DNA from 3 places in the Pseudomonas sp. ZT5P21 genome. Region 1 is predicted to be linked to each of the others. Evidence: predicted binding sites of a transcription regulator. Region 1 holds the regulator's gene; each other region holds the start of a gene.
What was found. The regulator FliA, encoded in region 1, starts transcription of late flagellar genes. The targets are predictions, from matches to a motif close to CTAAAGTTTNNNNNNNNNNNGCCGNTAA.

Region 1 (4,211 bases):
CGAGCAACGACTCGAATTCTGCATCGGTGATTTCGTCGCTGGCCGCCGCATTGGTCGCTGCAACCGGAGCAGCCGCCGGCGCCTCGGCCTGTGCCTTGACGGCGTTCAGCGAGTCCAGCAGTTGTTCGAATTCGTTATCGGTGATGTCGCCTGATTCGGCTTCGGCAGCCGGTTCTTCCACCACTTGAGCCACAGGTGAGGCTTCATCCGCGGTTTGCGGCTCGGCCAGACGAGCCAGGGCCGCGAGCAATTCAGGCGTGGCAGCCGTGATCGGGCTGCGCTCGCGAACTTCGGTAAACATGCTGTTCACCGCGTCCAGCGCTTCGAGAACCACGTCCATCAATTCCGAGTCGACGCGACGCTCACCCTTGCGCAGGATGTCGAACACGTTCTCGGCGATGTGACAGCACTCCACCAGCTCGTTGAGCTGGAGGAAGCCGGCGCCCCCTTTTACAGTGTGAAAACCGCGAAAAATTGCATTGAGCAAGTCCGCATCATCCGGTCGGCTTTCCAGCTCGACCAGTTGTTCGGACAATTGCTCTAGAATCTCGCCGGCCTCAACCAGGAAATCCTGAAGGATCTCTTCATCGGCGCCGAAGCTCATTAAGGGGGTGCTCCTAACAGGTCTAAAAACCTAAAAAACCTAAAATTCTAAAATTCTAAAATTCTAAAATTCTAAAACCCTAGGCTGGATAGCAAATCGTCCACATCGTCCTGACCGGACACAACGTCTTCTCTTTTATCGGCATGAATCTGCGGACCTTCACCCTGAGAGAGATGTTTTTGCGGATCTTTTTCTGCAAGCATCGCTTCACGGTCATGTTCGATGCCCGCAAAGCGGTCCACATGACTGGCCATGAGTACGAGCTTGAGCAGGTTGCTTTCTACTTCGGTGACCAATTGGGTCACCCGCTTGATCACCTGACCGGTGAGGTCCTGGTAATCCTGGGCGAGCAAAATGTCATTGAGGTTGCTCGACACCGCGCGATTGTCCGTGCTGCTGCGTGCCAGGAAACCGTCGACACGCCGTGCCAGCTCGCGGAACTCTTCAGCCCCGACTTCGCGACGCATGAAGCGTCCCCAGTCCGTGCTCAGCGCCTGCGCTTCATCGCTCAGGCTGTTGACCAGCGGCGTGGAGTTTTCGACCAGATCCATGGTGCGGTTGGCGGCAGCCTCGGTCAGCTTCACAACGTAACCCAGACGCTCGGTGGCATCCGTGATTTGGGACACTTCCTCGGCTTGCGGCATGTGCGGGTCAATCTGGAAATTGACGATCGCGCTGTGCAGCTCGCGAGTGAGCTTGCCCACTTCCTGATACAGGCCGCGGTCACGGGTCTGATTGAGCTCATGGATCAGTTGCACAGCGTCGCCGAACTTGCCTTTTTCAAGGCTTTCGACCAGCTCGACCGCGTGTTTTTTCAGGGTCGATTCAAAATCGCCCTGTGAAGATTCGTTATGGTCCATAGCTCCCCCGTGGCGCAGTTTCTCAACCGATGCGTTCGAAAATCTTCTCGATTTTTTCTTTCAACGCCTGGGCCGTGAAGGGCTTGACCACATAGCCGTTAACACCGGCCTGGGCCGCTTCGATGATCTGCTCGCGCTTGGCTTCAGCGGTCACCATCAGCACCGGCAGGTGCTTGAGCTTTTCATCGGCGCGCACGTGACGCAGCAGATCGATACCGGTCATGCCAGGCATGTTCCAGTCCGTTACCAGAAAGTCGATGCTTCCGCTGTTGAGAACCGGAATGGCAGTGGTGCCATCGTCAGCCTCGACCGTGTTGGTGAACCCAAGGTCACGCAACAGGTTTTTTATGATCCGCCGCATCGTTGAGAAGTCATCAACGATGAGGATTTTCATGTTCTTGTCCAATTCGACCTCCAAGCAGTCTTAAACGCGCCCAGCACCTGGACGCGCCATTTCAATCAATCCGGCAAAGCACTCGATGACTGTCTGGAGCACAACAGATCGAAACCGGCGCAGTTAAACACCACACCAGCCACGTTCGCAGTGTCCCCACACTGCCTTCAGCGCGCTCGCCACTCCCCCAAACGCCCCCGCAAACGGGCCGCGCACTGGCTGTGTAACTGGCTGACCCGAGATTCGCTGACCCCCAGGACTTCACCGATTTCCTTGAGATTCAACTCTTCGTCGTAGTACAGCGCCAACACCAGTCGCTCACGCTCCGGCAAATTGGCAATCGCGTCCGCCAGCGCCGCCTGGAAGCGTTCATCTTCCAGATCGCGTGACGGCTCGAGATGAGCACTCGCGCCATCCTCGTGCAGCCCTTCGTGTTCGCCGTCCTGCAAGAGATCGTCGAAACTGAATAACCGGCTGCCCAAGGTGTCGTTCAAAATCCCGTAGTAATCGTCGAGACTCAATTGGAGTTCGGCCGCAACTTCGTGATCTTTAGCGTCACGGCCGGTTTTAGCTTCAATCGAGCGAATTGCGTCGCTGACCATGCGGGTATTGCGGTGGACCGAACGTGGCGCCCAGTCTCCCTTGCGGACTTCATCGAGCATGGCGCCGCGGATTCGTATGCCCGCGTACGTCTCGAAACTCGCGCCTTTGCTGGCGTCGTATTTGGTCGACACTTCAAGCAGGCCGATCATGCCGGCCTGGATCAGGTCTTCGACCTGGACACTGGCGGGCAATCGCGCCAACAAGTGGTAAGCAATGCGTTTGACCAGTGGCGCGTAACGCTCGATCAGCTCGTACTGCGCGTCACGTGCCGATTTCTTGTAAAGGTTGTAACCGCTGGCTGTCATAGCACGGGTCCTGCCGTTTGTTGCACGAGGCGCTCGACGAAAAACTCCAGGTGCCCGCGCGGGTTGGCGGGCAGCGGCCAGGTATCGACCTTTTGCGCGATGGCCTTGAAGGCCAGGGAGCACTTGGAACGCGGAAAAGCTTCATAGACCGCACGCTGCTTCTGAACGGCCTTGCGCACGCTTTCGTCGTACGGCACCGCACCGACGTATTGTAAGGCGACGTCGAGGAAGCGATCCGTGACCTTGGTCAACTTGGCGAACAGGTTGCGACCTTCCTGCGGGCTCTGGGCCATATTGGCCAGGACCCGGAAGCGGTTCATGCCGTAGTCGCGGTTCAGCAGCTTGATCAGTGCATAGGCGTCGGTGATCGAGGTCGGCTCGTCGCAGACCACCAGCAAGACTTCTTGCGCGGCGCGAACGAAACTGACTACAGAGTCACCAATACCCGCGGCGGTGTCGATCACCAGGACGTCGAGGTTGTCGCCAATATCGCTGAACGCCTGGATTAAGCCAGCGTGCTGCGCCGGGCTCAGATGCACCATGCTCTGAGTGCCGGATGCGGCCGGGACGATGCGGATGCCGCCGGGGCCTTGCAACAACACGTCGCGCAGCTCACAGCGGCCTTCGATCACGTCGGCCAGGGTGCGTTTGGGTGTCAGTCCCAGCAGGACGTCGACATTCGCCAGCCCCAGATCAGCGTCCAGCAGCATGACGCGCCGGCCGAGCTCAGCTAGAGCCAGGGACAAGTTCACTGACACGTTAGTCTTCCCGACGCCACCTTTGCCGCCGGTCACCGCGATCACCTGTACGGGATGCATGCTGCCCATGTTATTTCTTTACCTTGTCTTGCATAGACGGAGGCCACATTACTGGCTGCGCGTTCACAAACGGAACAATGCATGGCAGACCATCGATGTAGGTACAAAAACTGTTCATTAATACCTCAGCCGACCTGCTTGGTCGGGCTGTGGTAAATATCAGCGAACATGTCAGCCATGGCTTCTTCGCTGGGTTCTTCCTGCATTTGCACGCTGACGGCGCGGCTGACCAATTGATGACGCCGCGGCAGATGCAAATCATCCGGAATCCGCGGCCCATCGGTCAGGTAAGCCACCGGTAACTCATGACTGATTGCCAGGCTCAACACCTCGCCCAAGCTTGCTGTTTCATCCAGTTTAGTCAGGATGCAGCCAGCGAGCCCGCAGCGCTTGTAACTGTGATAAGCGGCGGTTAGAACCTGTTTCTGGCTGGTGGTTGCCAGAACCAGATAATTTTTTGATTTGATGCCACGACCGGCCAGGCTCTCGAGCTGCATGCGCAGTGCCGGATCGCTGGCCTGAAGGCCCGCCGTATCGATCAGCACCACACGCTTGCGCAGCAAAGGCTCCAGCGCCTGCACCAGAGACTGGCCCGGGTCGACGTGCGTTACCGACACGTTGAGGATC
Region 2 (4,211 bases), 2.4 Mb from region 1:
AAGCCTGCACGTTCAACGGTTTGAACGCCGGGATCAGACACTTGCACCCACCCACGAGGCCGATTCGCCGGTGATGGTGCAAGTGCAAGAAGAAATTGTCCTGCGTACCGCCGATGAAGGAACGGTGGTGTCGACCTCAGTACGCTTGCCGACGGACGATGCGGGCCTGGTTCAGGTCGATCAACTTCACGTGGGTTGCTGGGTCGAGTTTCAGGAGGATGAGGATCACAACCTGCGCTGCAAGCTGGCGGCGATCATCGAGGCCACGGGCAACTACATTTTCGTCGACCGCACCGGGATGAAAGTACTGGAGCGCAGCCGTACCGGCCTGGCGCTGGATTTTCGCCGTGGCGCGGTGCGAGCCCTGGACGACACCTTGCTCTTCGACCGGGCTCTGGAGTCGGTGATCGGCAACCTGCGGCGTCTCGATCGCGGCAAGTGATCGCGCGCCGAGGGGCTATCACGGCATACTGGGCGCCCACACAGTCGACGTTGAAGGAACCTGTATGCAGTTGGACCCCGCGAGCGGTTGGTGCCAGGGCGTGAATATCTGCCCTTCACCCAACTTCAATGCGCGCCCCACGGGCGAAGTATCCCTGCTGGTGATCCACAACATCAGTCTGCCGCCGGCGCAGTTCGCCACCGGCAAGGTGCAGGAATTTTTCCAGAATCGGCTGGATGTCACAGAACATCCTTACTTTGAAGGGATCGCAAACCTGCGGGTATCTGCGCACTTTCTGATTGAGCGTGACGGCACCGTGACTCAGTTTGTCTCTTGTCTTGAGCGTGCGTGGCATGCGGGCGTGTCATGTTTCGATGGTCGGGAAACCTGTAACGATTTTTCCGTGGGCATCGAGCTCGAAGGCACGGATGATCTGCCGTTCACCGACGCTCAGTATGATGCGTTGACGACCCTGACCTTGCAGTTGCAAAGCAACTTCACGGCCATTACCGCACAGCGCATCTGCGGGCATAGCGACATCGCGCCGGGGCGCAAGACCGATCCGGGACCGGCGTTCGATTGGGCGCGATATCGCGCTGCCCTGGCTAAAGAGGAACAATAATGAGTTTTCTGGTGTTGCTGTTGGCGGTGTGGATCGAGAAATTCTCGGCCCTGCGCCATCGGATTCAACGTGACGGCGGCTGGGTGCGCGAGCTGCACAAGCTTGAAGTCAGTCCGCGCCTAGTCAATCGTCCGTGGTTGATATTGGTGATTCTGGTGTTGCTGCCGGTGGCGCTGCTGGGCCTGCTCCTGGTGGTTCTGGAACCGGTTGCTTACGGTCTGTTGGCGTTGCCGGTGCATTTGCTGGTGGTTATCTACAGCCTGGGTCGCGGTGATTTGCTAGCCGGTCTCGGGCCGTTTCGCGATGCCTGGCGCCGGGAAGACCTGCAAGCTGCCGCTCACGTGGCAGAACGCGATCTGAATATCTGCGCCGACAGCGGCGAGCAACTGCTGGAACGGGTTGAAGGGCATCTGCTCTGGGAGGCGTACCAGAGCTTTTTTGCGGTGATTTTCTGGTACTTCCTGTTGGGCCCGGTGGCGGCGCTGAGCTATCGACTGCTGGCACTTGCCGAAGAACATGGGCAGAACCTCGCTGTCGTCGAGCGCGCCGCACAATTGCGCCATGCGTTCGATTGGGTGCCGGTGCGTCTGCTGGCGGCCAGCTTCGCGTTGGTTGGCAACTTTGTGGCGGTCAGCCGGGTGATGCTGCACGAACTGCTGAACTGGAACATCAGCGCCGCACGGTTGATCGAGAAGGTCGGGCTGGTGGCGGGTGAAATTCCTGCGCCGGTGGTTGGGCCGGACGGCATCAACAGTCTCGACCGGATCTGGGAATTGCTGCTGCGGGCGGCGGTGCTCTGGTACGCCGGTTTTGCCTTGTGGACCGTCCTTCCCTAAATACACCGACCTCTGTCGGAGCAGAGCTTGCTCGCGAAGACGGTATGTCATTCAACAGTTAAGTTGCCTGACACAACGTCTTCGCAAGCAAGCTCTGCTCCTACAAGGACCGTGCCCTCTCTCACGTTAACCTTAAGTTACAAACCCCCCCGCCGATTTGAGCTATACAGAGATAGCACTGAATAGTGGCTATCTGCTGTCTGTCAGTGCGTGCCAATAAAAATAAGAATTCAAAAGGGAGACTTCCAGTGAAGAGCTTGCTCTATCCCGCCGTCGCGCTAATGAATCGCCTGAGCTTCGGCATGAAGTTCAGCCTGATCAGCGTTCTGTTCCTAGTGCCGATGCTGGTGACCAATTTTTACCTGGTACGCGATTCCTATCGTGAATTCCAGGGCACTCAGGTCGAACTGCAGAGCCTGGATTTGCTGGGCAGCAGCCTGGCCCTGCGACGCGATCTGGAAACCCTGAATAACCTGGTGCAGATCAACGTCATCCTCGGCCAATCCGGCAAGGCCGGCAATCTCGAACCCAAGATCACTGCCCTGGAACAAAGCGTTCTGGTCCGCCTGCAAGGGCTGACGGCGATGACCACCGATTCGGAACAGATCACGGTTTTCGATGGCAAACGCGATGAAATGATCACCGCGTTCAAGGCCCAGCAAGCGGAAAACTCCCTGCAGAGCAAAAGTGCGCTGATCGGCAAGTTGCTCGGCAACGCACAGATTTTCAGCCAGATCATCGCCAGTCAGGCGGGTTTGAGCCGTGACAATCAGAGCGACATGCGTCAGCTCACCGAGCTCGTCACCAACGTCACGCCGCCCGTCACCCAGATCTTGGGCGATGGCCGCGCAATGGGCTCTTACTCGCTGGGGCAAGGGTTTCTCAATTCGTCGTCGAGCACCCGTTTCGACGAGTTGCTGGCTCAGATCGAAAAGTTGCAGGCCGAATACAGCCTGAAGTTGCAGGACGCGCTGGGCTCGAGCAAAGCGGCGCGCGAAACGCTGGCGGCCCAGGCCGAGAGCAGTAAGGCGTCGCTGAAAAAGGCCAGTGAACTGTTTGAAGAACACGTAGTGATGGCCGACACCCTCGATGCGCCGTGGCAGGCCTTTTACGATCAGGTCACCGGCCTGATGGACCAGACTTACCAACTCAACGAAGCCACCCTGAAATTTCTCGATACCCAATTGCAGCAGCGACTGACCGAGAACCGCACGCATATGGTCCTGCAGGCCGTCGCGTTGTCGGTGGTGTTTGTATTGATCTTCTACCTCTATGGCGGCTTTTACGCCTCGACCCGCACCACCCTCAAGCGTCTTGGCGCGATGATGGACAAAGTGGCGGCCGGTGACATGACCGTGACCTTCAATGCCAATAGCCGCGATGAGCTGGGCGAGTTGGGAGAGGTGTTCAACGGCACCGTGAAGAAGATCCATGACTTGATCGAGCGTGTCGGCCACACCGTCGGTGAAGTCGAGCGTCAGGCCGGTCAGGTCGAAAATGTGTCAGCCCAGAGTAACCAGGCCGTAGCGGGGCAGCGCACCCAGATCGAACAGGTTGCCACGGCCATGAATCAGATGTCGGCCACGTCGCTGGAGGTGGCACGCAGTGCCGCGGCGGCGGTCAGCAGCGCCCACAGCGTCAACGACGAGACCATCAGCGGGCGCGGTCTGGTGCAATCGCAACAGGGCAGCATTGCCGCACTGGCCAGCGAGATCGATCAATCGGTGCTGGTGATCAATCAACTGGCCAGCGACAGCCAGTCCATCAGCCGCGTGCTGGAAGTGATCAAAAGCATCGCTGAGCAGACCAACCTGCTGGCGCTCAACGCGGCCATCGAGGCGGCGAGGGCGGGCGAGCAGGGTCGAGGTTTTGCGGTGGTGGCGGACGAGGTCCGGACCCTGGCCAAACGCACTCAGCAATCCACCGAGGAAATCGAGCAGATGATCGCCAAACTGCATAGCGGTGTCGGTGCGGCGGTGAAGGCCATGGGCACCAGCCATCAAATGGCCAATGGCACGGTGGGGCAGTCGGAAAAGGTCCAGCAGGCGCTGGAAAATATCCTTGGGGCGGTGGGAATGATCGTCGACCAGAACCAGCAGATCGCCGCCGCAGTGGAACAACAGACTGCCGTGGCGCACGACATCGACCAGAACATCGTCGAGATCAACCGTGCCGGCGAGCGCACCGCTGAAGGTGCGCATCAGACCGAAGACGCCAGTCGGGCGTTGTCGGCTCAGGTGGTGGAGCTCAAACAGCTGATCAGCGCGTTCCGGGTTTGATGCTGGAACCGGTTCCCTGTGGGAGCGAGCTT
Region 3 (4,211 bases), 2.8 Mb from region 1:
GCGGGATGGTGTTTACAAATCAAGAAAGATGAATCGCAATGTCAGAAAGAAAACCCCTATTTCCAAATTTGTGGCCTTGTCGAAAACAAGGCCACAAATTCCATTACCAAGTCAAAAACTTCAGAAAAGCTTACGACCCTTGTTCGCCGCGATACGCATGCGCAGGGCGTTTAGCTTGATGAAGCCGGCCGCATCAGCCTGGTTGTAGGCGCCGCCATCTTCTTCAAATGTCGCGATGTTGGCGTCGAACAACGATTCGTCGGACTTGCGGCCAGTGACGATCACGTTGCCCTTGTACAATTTCAGGCGCACAACGCCGTTCACGTGAGCCTGGGAAGCATCGATCATCTGCTGCAGCATCAGACGCTCAGGACTCCACCAGTAGCCGGTGTAGATCAGGCTGGCGTATTTCGGCATCAGCTCGTCTTTGAGGTGAGCCACTTCGCGGTCCAGGGTGATCGATTCGATCGCACGGTGAGCGCGCAGCATGATGGTGCCGCCAGGGGTTTCGTAGCAGCCACGGGATTTCATGCCTACGTAACGGTTTTCGACGATGTCCAGACGGCCGATACCGTGTTCGCCACCGATACGATTCAAGGTCGCCAGCACGGTGGCCGGGGTCATTTCGACGCCGTCCAGTGCAACGATGTCGCCGTTGCGGTAGGTCAGCTCCAGGTACTGCGCCTTGTCAGGAGCCTTCTCCGGAGAGACGGTCCAGCGCCACATGTCTTCTTCGTGCTCGGTCCAGGTGTCTTCCAGCACACCGCCTTCATAGGAGATGTGCAGCAGGTTGGCGTCCATCGAGTACGGGGATTTTTTCTTGCCGTGACGCTCGATCGGAATGTTGTGCTTTTCAGCGTAATCCATCAGCTTTTCACGGGACAGCAGGTCCCATTCGCGCCACGGTGCAATCACTTTCACACCTGGCTTCAAGGCGTACGCGCCCAGTTCGAAACGAACCTGGTCGTTGCCTTTGCCGGTGGCGCCGTGGGAAATGGCGTCAGCGCCGGTTTCATTGGCGATTTCGATCAGGCGCTTGGCGATCAACGGACGAGCGATGGAAGTACCCAGCAGGTACTCGCCTTCGTAAACGGTGTTGGCGCGGAACATCGGGAAAACGAAATCGCGTACGAATTCTTCGCGCAGATCGTCGATGTAGATCTCTTTCACGCCCATGGCTTGAGCCTTGGCGCGTGCAGGTTCGACCTCTTCGCCCTGACCCAGGTCAGCGGTGAAGGTCACGACTTCACAGTTATATGTATCCTGCAGCCACTTGAGGATCACCGAAGTGTCCAGGCCGCCGGAATACGCCAGAACGACCTTGTTTACGTCCGCCATGCCATCACTCCACGGGGTTCTACGGAAAGCCGTCAAGTCTACCGGTCATGCAGGATAATTTACAGAGGCGCGACAGCTTATGACGACGAAGCGACAGATTGTGTCGAACTCGCGACGATGACCGACGGGTCAGGAAGTCTTCGCCGCGCTGGCCGAAACGGTGGCCTGAGGCGCCGGCTGCTCGGTGGGTGCAACCCGCGCGAGGTGCACATTGACCCGACGGTTCTTCGCCCGATTGGCTGCATTGGTGTTGGGTGCCAACGGATAACGCTCGCCGTGAAAGCGCACGGTGATCTGCGATTCCTGAACCCCGTTGGCCTTGAAGAACTCCATGACCGCCAACGCCCGACGCCGCGACAGGTCTCGATTGCTCAGGCGGTTGCCGCTGTTGTCGGAGTGACCGTCGAGCTCGATGTGGTTGACCGTCGGATCGGCCTTCATGAACTCCAGCATCACCTGCAATTGAGCCTTGGCCTGCGCATCGAGATCCAGGCCATCGCCGGGGAAGCCGATCTGCGACTGTTTGACCTGCTCGAAATTCTTCGGCAGCAGTTTCGCCACACAGCCTTGATAATCGTTGAACGCCTTGCTGAACTTGACCGGTAACAGCCGCACTTCCGACACCCGGCCATCACCCGAATAATGTCGAACAACCGGGCTGCGCCCATCTATCAGGCCACTGATCAAACGTCCGGCTTGAACTTGCGAGCTGTTGAACAGCACATTACCGCTGCCGATCTGGACGGAACCGAGATTGATGTCGCCACGCCCCGGCTGCCAGGGTGCAGCGGCCGCCAGCAAGGTCGCCGAGCCGCCGCCCACCATCGAGTTATAGACTTTCAGACGAAACGTCGCTTGCTCTCCCGCGCGGCGCACGAACTCACCCGAACCGAAATCGGTGATCGGTTGAGTCAGGCGGCACTCGAACTTGTCCCCTTCGACCGTCCACTCGATGCTCTCCAGACGGGTCTGGAAAGTGAGCGCCATCGCGGGAAGGCTGGCAAACACGCTGAGCAAGGCTAAATAACGCTGGCGCACGGGAGGCTCCACTGGCTTCTACAACAAAAAGACCGACACACACATGTTTACGGCATACCTGTTGGATATCGGAAGCTTCCTGCAAAACTTGATAGCGAGTGCCTGAGAGAGTCTTTTCCGGTACGATTCCCCTCAGTTTGACCCGCCTGGAATCCCCTCATGTCCGACCGCCTGACCCTGCTGCGTCCCGACGACTGGCACATTCATCTTCGCGATGGTGCCGTGTTGACCAATACCGTCGCGGATGTCGCGCGCACCTTTGGCCGCGCCATCATCATGCCCAACCTGGTACCTCCGGTGCGCAACGCCGCTGAAGCCGACGGCTATCGCCAGCGGATTCTCGCTGCACGTCCGGCCGGCAGCCGTTTCGAACCGTTGATGGTCCTTTACCTGACCGACCGTACCCAGCCCGAAGAAATTCGCGAGGCCAAGGCCAGCGGTTTCATTCACGCCGCCAAGCTTTACCCGGCCGGCGCGACCACCAATTCGGATTCTGGCGTCACCAGCATCGACAAGATTTTCCCTGTGCTTGAGGCCATGGCCGACGTCGGGATGCCCTTGCTGGTTCACGGTGAAGTCACCCGTAGCGATGTCGATGTGTTCGACCGCGAAAAAATCTTCATCGATGAGCACATGCGTCGTGTGGTCGAGCGTTTCCCGACGCTCAAAGTGGTGTTCGAACACATCACCACCGCGGACGCCGTGCAGTTCGTCAATGAGGCTTCGGCCAACGTTGGCGCGACCATCACCGCGCATCATTTGCTTTACAACCGCAACCACATGCTGGTCGGCGGGATTCGGCCGCACTTTTATTGCCTGCCGATCCTCAAGCGCAATACGCATCAGGAAGCCTTGCTCGACGCCGCCACCAGCGGCAGCGAAAAGTTCTTCCTCGGTACCGACTCGGCGCCGCACGCTCAGCATGCCAAGGAAGCCGCTTGCGGTTGTGCCGGTTGCTACACCGCTTATGCGGCGATCGAGATGTACGCCGAAGCGTTCGAACAGCGCAATGCGCTGGACAAGCTCGAAGCTTTCGCCAGCCTCAACGGCCCACGTTTCTATGGCCTGCCGGTGAACACCGATCGCATCACCCTGGTCCGCGACGAGTGGACCGCCCCAACCAGCCTGCCATTTGGCGAGCTGACCGTTATCCCGCTGCGCGCCGGTGAAAAACTGCGCTGGCGCCTGCTGGAGGAACACGCGTGAGTGAAGACCATTTCGACGACGAACAGGACGGTCAAGGCGGCGGAGGTGGTCCACGCCACCCGATGGCAGCTCGATTCCGTGGATACCTGCCAGTCGTTGTCGACGTTGAAACCGGTGGTTTCAACTCTGCCACTGACGCCTTGCTGGAAATAGCCGCTACCACCATCGCCATGGATGAGAGGGGTTTTGTATACCCTGATCACACTTACTTCTTCCGCGTCGAGCCTTTTGAAGGTGCCAACATCGAAGCGGCCGCCCTGGAGTTCACCGGGATCAAACTCGATCACCCGTTGCGCATGGCTGTGAGCGAAGAAGCAGCGCTCACCGATATTTTCCGAGGCATCCGCAAGGCGTTGAAAGCCAACAGCTGCAAGCGGGCGATCCTGGTCGGGCACAACAGCAGTTTCGATCTGGGCTTTCTCAATGCGGCGGTTGCGCGACTGGACATGAAGCGCAACCCGTTCCATCCATTCTCCAGCTTCGACACGGCAACCCTTGCCGGCCTGGCGTACGGTCAAACCGTGCTGGCGAAAGCCTGTCAGGCTGCCGACATCGATTTCGACGGACGTGAGGCCCACTCGGCGCGTTATGACACCGAGAAGACGGCAGAGCTGTTCTGCGGCATCGTC

Region 2: ACYZT9_RS04820 (methyl-accepting chemotaxis protein) is a predicted target of FliA. The motif match lies at 2,032-2,059, and genes of this name have one in related genera.
Region 3: ACYZT9_RS06395 (flagellar protein MotY) is a predicted target of FliA. The motif match lies at 2,442-2,469, and genes of this name have one in related genera.

The regions. Positions count from the first base shown of each region.
Region 1 covers NZ_CM142705.1:4,198,830-4,203,040, forward strand. Annotated here, with positions in the region: gene ACYZT9_RS19465 (chemotaxis protein CheA) at 1-604, opposite strand, end outside; gene ACYZT9_RS19470 (protein phosphatase CheZ) at 676-1,464, opposite strand; gene ACYZT9_RS19475 (chemotaxis response regulator CheY) at 1,487-1,858, opposite strand; gene fliA (RNA polymerase sigma factor FliA) at 2,026-2,766, opposite strand; gene fleN (flagellar synthesis regulator FleN) at 2,763-3,593, opposite strand; gene flhF (flagellar biosynthesis protein FlhF) at 3,710-4,211, opposite strand, start outside.
Region 2 covers NZ_CM142705.1:1,050,573-1,054,783, forward strand. Annotated here, with positions in the region: gene ACYZT9_RS04805 (DUF1631 domain-containing protein) at 1-442, shown strand, start outside; gene ampD (1,6-anhydro-N-acetylmuramyl-L-alanine amidase AmpD) at 507-1,064, shown strand; gene ampE (regulatory signaling modulator protein AmpE) at 1,064-1,900, shown strand; gene ACYZT9_RS04820 (methyl-accepting chemotaxis protein) at 2,149-4,179, shown strand.
Region 3 covers NZ_CM142705.1:1,395,411-1,399,621, reverse strand. Annotated here, with positions in the region: gene ACYZT9_RS06400 (argininosuccinate synthase) at 121-1,338, opposite strand; gene ACYZT9_RS06395 (flagellar protein MotY) at 1,468-2,376, opposite strand; gene pyrC (dihydroorotase) at 2,536-3,582, shown strand; gene rnt (ribonuclease T) at 3,579-4,211, shown strand, end outside.